2 linked regions of the Zymomonas mobilis subsp. mobilis ATCC 10988 genome follow. The protein of the gene in region 1 interacts with the protein of each later gene in a pairwise test. Links are inferred from orthologs where the notes say so. Each region holds a gene or a part of one and is shown on either strand. Other genes may lie near its edges.

Region 1 (2,771 bases):
ATTCCCTTGCCCGTTTTTCAACCGGAGAAGGGCGGGGTGCTTTGCCGCGTCCGGCAGGTCTGGCGGGCTGGGAATAGACAGCCACTATCTCATGTCCGGCATCAACCAAGGCGTTTAATGTCGGTAGGGCGAAATCGGGGGTTCCCATAAAAATAATTTTCATGTTGCGAGAAAAAGCGCGCATGGCCGCATATTGCAAGCGGTGAATAGCGGTAATTTTACAAATACTTAAAAAATAACCGCATTTTTGGCTTTTTATCTGCCGGAAAGCCCCTACCGATTTTTGTATAAAGGTTTATCTGATAAAAGATGTCTGCTTCTCCTATAGAAAATCTTATCAAGAGTCTGGCTGTTATGCCCGGATTGGGCCCGCGATCAGCAAGGCGGGCGGCGTTGTATCTGATTAAAAAGAGAGAAACCGCACTTTATAATCTGGCGCAGGCTTTGGATGAGGTGCAGCAGTCGCTGGTTATCTGCCCCGAATGTGGCAATATTGATAGCTGCAATCCTTGTTCGATCTGTTCCGACCCCAAGCGGGATGATGCCTTGCTGTGTGTGGTTGAAGAGGTTGCTGATTTATGGGCGCTTGATCGGTCACGTCTATTTGCGGGACGCTTTCATGTCCTTGGCGGGCGGTTATCGGCCTTGGATGGGATAACGCCCGAAGATCTGTCGATTGATGCCCTTGTGAAGCGGGTTCAATCGGGAAAAATTAAAGAGGTTGTCTTGGCCATGAATGCCACGTTAGAAGGCCAGACGACCGCGCATTATATAACGGATTGTTTAGAAAAATATCCGGTAAGAATTACCCAATTGGCGCATGGTCTTCCTGTAGGAGGGGAGCTTGACTATTTAGATGATGGCACTTTAGCGCAAGCTTTGCGTGCCAGACGACCTGTATCATGACCTTTATTTTGAGAAAGTAATTATGGCTTTATTGCCCATTCTGGAAGTACCTGATCCGCGTTTGCGTGAAAAATCGACTGTGGTCGAAGTCTTTGACGACAATTTGCAGCGTCTGATCGATGACATGTTTGAAACTATGTATAAAGCCCCCGGCATCGGATTGGCGGCTATTCAGGTCGGCGTTGCCAAAAGATTATTGGTAATTGATTTACAGCAGCCCGAAGAAGGTGGCGAAGCCAAGCGCAACCCGATGGTCTTTATCAATCCCGAATTGACACCGGAAGGCGAAGAAAAACGCCTTTATAATGAAGGCTGTCTATCTGTCCCCGATCAATATGCCGAAGTGAGAAGACCTTCCGTTATCAATGCCAAATGGCAGGATAGAGACGGTAATTTCCATGAAGAGCGGATTGAAGGTTTGTTGGCAACCTGTCTTCAGCATGAAATGGATCACTTGGAAGGCATTTTATTCATTGATCATTTATCGCGGTTGAAGCGTGGCATGTTGATGAAGAAACTGTTGAAAGAGCGGAAATTACGGGAAGATTCCTACTGAGTTTCTGAGAATCAAAAGAAGCCTGTGACCGGAAAGCTTGAACCTTGTTTTTGCCTTCCGGCTTCTTTTTAAAATGGATAGAGAATGACCGCTTTTTTGCCTTTTCTGGCTTTTTTATTCGGGTTGATAATCGCAGGCTTGCCGCTTCTTTGGTATATCCGGCAACAAAAAACAGCCTTAGATGGCTTGCAGGCACGGGTCTTGGAAGGGGCAAAAGCAGAAGAACAGGCAAGAAGAATACCGGCTTTGGAACAGGCGGTAGAAAGCTGGCGCGAAAAAGCTTCGCTATTGATGGCGGAGCAGGCTGCCAATAAGCGTGGCGAAGAAGAGCGCGAAAAAGCTTATCGCCAACAAATTGAACAGTTGAAGGCCACGGAAGACGCTCTGTCGCAGAAATTTGATAGTTTGGCGGCGAAAACCCTTGAAAAAGCCCATGGCCAATTTTTGGAACAAGCCCAGATGCGCTTTGCTAAATCCGAGCGCGAGGGTGAGGCCAAGCTTGAATTATTATTACAACCCGTAAAAGACAGTCTGAAACGCTATGAAGCCTCGGTAAAAGAAGCGGAGCAGTTAAGACAGACGGAATATGGTAGTCTGACGGCATTGGTTTCTACCATGAGAGAGGGACAAGAAGCCGTTAAAAACGAGGCCAATAAGCTGGTCAATGCGTTGAGAACGGCTCCAAAAGCGCGTGGATGTTGGGGCGAACAGCAGCTTCGCAATGTCTTGGAAAGCTGTGGTTTAAGTGAATATGTCGATTTTGAAACCGAAGTCAGCGTTAATAGTGAAAAAGGCCGGTTAAGGCCAGATGCGATTATCCGAATCCCGAATGGTTCGATTTTGGTCGTGGATTCCAAGGTTTCCCTGAATGCCTATCAGGATGCCTATGATGCGGTCGATGAGGATAAAAGGCAGCTTTATTTGCAAGCTCATAGCAAGGCAATCAAAGCGCATATTGATGGATTGAGCCAGAAAAATTATTGGGATCAGTTCAAAGAAGCCCCCGATTACGTCATCATGTTTATTCCGGGTGAGCATTTCTTATCCGCTGCTTTGGAGCAAGACCATAATCTATGGGAATATGCCTTTCAAAAGCGGGTGTTATTGGCAACGCCAACGAATTTGATTGCCATTGCCCGCACGGTAGCGGCTGTTTGGAGGCAAGAGGATATTGCCCATAATGCAAGAAAAATCGGTGAATTAGGTAAAGAGTTATATGAACGCATTGCCAAGGTTGATGCCCATATGCGGGCTTTGGGCAATAGTTTAGAAAATAGCGTTAAAAATTATAATAAATTTGTCGGCTCTT
Region 2 (3,052 bases), 1.4 Mb from region 1 along the record:
TGATGGAAATACATCCATTATGACTTTTTCATAAAATCGACGATATCAACAGCTAAAGATCGTTGTCCAACCGCGCTCATATGATCGCCCTTTACCCATGCGATCGCCGCATTGGGTAACATGTCTTTCAGTTTGAGGGGGGAGCCGTTAAATTGATCTTGCTTCCCTGATAAGACTAATGTCTTTGCTGATATTTGTGATACCTGATCCGGCGATAGCGGGGATTGGCTTTCAAGCAAAGCGATCATGGCCTCTTTGTTACATCCGCTCTGGCGAAAAAAGCCTTGTATGAAACGTTCAATAGAGGCTTGGGGAAAATCATCCTGCTCGATCGCGCGCCGGAAAAGGTCGAGATTGAGATAGCTATTTGTTAGGCCTTCTAGTCCCATACCCGCAAGAACAAGCATTTCTGGATGGCCATTTTCCCAGTAGAAATGGGCAGAAATACGAGCGCCAAGTGAATAGCCGCCAAGAACCCAGTTTTTTAAGCCGAGCTGCTCGACCAACTGGCGACAATCCTGTGTCAGGATAGTTTTTGGCCAAGCGCCGGTTTGATAACCGCTTTCCCCATGACCTCTTAGATCAGGCATAATGACCCGAAAACCGGATTTTGCTAGAAAATCGGCATGGCCGGGTTTTATCCAATTGGTTGCGGCTGAAGAAAAAAGTCCGTGAAGCAAGACAATCGGGAAGCCATCGCCCATTTCATGCCATGCTAATTTAACGCCGTCATCGGCTGTAAAATATGCCGTTTTCAAGGAAGCGGCCATAAGATCATTCCAGTTTATAGAATAAAATCATAATAAATTATCAGGATGACTTATAGGACAAAAATAGACATTGTAACACTGCATTTCCGGTAAAACGGGAAAATATTTCTGTGTCTTTAGACTTATAGCGGGCGGTAAGTTTATCTGTAAAATAAAAGGCGGGCTATTGAGATAACCCGCCTTTTGAATAGCTATTATGGTGATAGCAAAAAGCCTATCAGCCTTTTTTCAGGTGACGACGACCCAGCAATTCAGCGATCTGAACAGCATTCAAAGCCGCACCTTTACGCAGATTGTCGGAAACAACCCAGATAACCAATCCGTTATCAACCGTCGGGTCTTCACGAATACGGCTGACATAGGTAGCAAATTCACCAACCGCTTCGACCGGCGTGATGTAACCGCCATCTTCATGTTTATCGACAACCATAACGCCCGGAGCTTCGCGCAGGATTTCGCGTGCCTGATCGGCGCTTAATTCATTTTCAAATTCGATGCTGACGGCTTCGGCATGGCTGACGAAAACCGGAACACGAGCGCAGGTCGCAACCAATTTGATTTTGGGATCAACGATCTTTTTGGTTTCAACCACCATCTTCCATTCTTCTTTGGTGAAACCATCATCAAGGAAGACATCAATATGCGGAATGATGTTGAAAGCGATCTGCTTGGTGAATTTTTTCGGTTCGATCGGGTCACCAACGAAAATCGCGCGGCTCTGCTCGAATAATTCGTCCATGCCCGCTTTACCCGCGCCAGAAACCGACTGGTAGGTCGTGACAACAACGCGTTTGATCTTTGCCGCATCGTGCAATGGCTTTAAAGCAACCACGAGCTGGGCAGTCGAGCAATTCGGGTTAGCGATGATATTCTTCTTTGTATAAAGATCAATCGCGTCTGGATTGACTTCCGGCACCACCAAAGGCACATCCGGATCCATACGGAACAAAGAAGAGTTATCAATAACCGTGCAGCCTGCTGCGGCAGCAATGGGAGCATATTTTTGGGTGGCTTCTGAACCGACGGCGAACAGCGCGATATCCCAGCCCTTCCAATCGAAATTTTCGATATTCTGGACTTTTACAACTTTGCCGCTATCGCCAAATTCGATTGGCGTACCCTGACTGCGTGCCGAAGCCAGAACAGCCAGTTCGTCAACCGGGAATTCACGTTCAGCCAGAATCGCCAACATTTCACGGCCTACGTTACCGGTAGCGCCTGCGACTACGACCCGATATCCCATTATTTTCTCCACTTATACTTATCAGTCTAAACCGTATTAACGCGCCATCCTTTATATTATTTTATCAAGGATGGAATGACCGATATAAAAAAAGAGTTAATTAGCGTTACTCACGACATTTTGTTGTTCTATCGAGAAATTTCTCAATCATATGCCAGAGGTGACGTTGTTTTTGTTCACCCGCGATTCGATGGGTTTCACCCGGATAGGCCATAAATTCGAAAGATTTATCACCTTCCTGCAATTTCGAGACCAGAGCAACCGAGTTGTCGAATACAACATTATCATCGGCCATGCCATGAATAAGCAGCATCGGATCAGATAATTTTAAGGCATCACTAAGGGCATCGGATTTTTGGTAAGGCTGTGGATCAAGAGCCGGATTGCCTAAAAAACGTTCCGTGTAATGGGTGTCATACAAGTCCCAACGGATCACCGGCGCACCGGAGACCCCTGCACTATATTGTCCGGGGGCTTTTTGAAGCAATTTTTGCACCATATAGCCGCCATATGACCAACCAAAAACAGCGATCCGTTTGGCATCGACATAGTCTTGTGATTTAAGCCAGTTGAGACCTGTTAGCTGGTCTTCGACTTCGACGGTACCCATGGCTTTGTAAATCGGTTCTTCAAAAGCCTTGCCCCGTTGTGGTGAACCACGGCCGTCTATTGAAAAGACAATCCAGCCTTTGGATACCAGATATTGATGCAAGGGGGACGTCCAGCCCTGTGTTACCTGCCGTCCGACATCAGGCCCATTATAAACCTGAATAAAGACCGGATATTTTTGACCGGCGACTCTCTTGGGTGATAAAATCTTGTAATAAAGCCTTTTGCCATCATTGGCCTTGAGGCTGCCAAATTCGGTTTTAGCATGTTCAGCCAAATAAGGCGCATAGGGATGGCGAGCATCCAGCTTGTTTTCTTCAATCCAGCTCAGCCGTTTTCCTTTGGTATCCGCAAGATAAACCTGTGGCGGCTGTGATGTATTGGAACGACCAATCAAAAGGCGGTTCGCGCCTTTATCCATAACCGCATT

The links. Proteins that work in one complex are often made in the same cells at the same time.
Region 2: the proteins of def (region 1) and ZMOB_RS08865 interact in binary tests that used the Escherichia coli proteins (3 or more experiments, as listed by UniProt). The link is inferred for Zymomonas mobilis subsp. mobilis ATCC 10988 from one-to-one orthologs.

Annotation. Positions count from the first base shown.
Region 1 is NC_017262.1:555,058-557,828, reverse strand. What follows is about bases 1-2,695. They hold def (peptide deformylase), read left to right. Parts: upstream 1-928; coding sequence 929-1,462; downstream 1,463-2,695. Other genes in these bases: ZMOB_RS02490 (DNA recombination protein RmuC), read left to right, coding at 1,547-2,695; recR (recombination mediator RecR), read left to right, coding at 310-906; fmt (methionyl-tRNA formyltransferase), read right to left, coding at 1-163. In the rest of the region: more of ZMOB_RS02490, read left to right, coding at 2,696-2,771. UniProt on the Escherichia coli protein: Removes the formyl group from the N-terminal Met of newly synthesized proteins. Requires at least a dipeptide for an efficient rate of reaction. N-terminal L-methionine is a prerequisite for activity but the enzyme has broad specificity at other positions.
Region 2 is NC_017262.1:1,974,374-1,977,425, reverse strand. Bases 1-2,976 are described here. They hold ZMOB_RS08865 (aspartate-semialdehyde dehydrogenase), read right to left. Parts: upstream 2,014-2,976; coding sequence 988-2,013; downstream 1-987. Other genes in these bases: ZMOB_RS08860 (S9 family peptidase), read right to left, coding at 2,120-2,976; ZMOB_RS08870 (alpha/beta fold hydrolase), read right to left, coding at 18-770. In the rest of the region: more of ZMOB_RS08860, read right to left, coding at 2,977-3,052.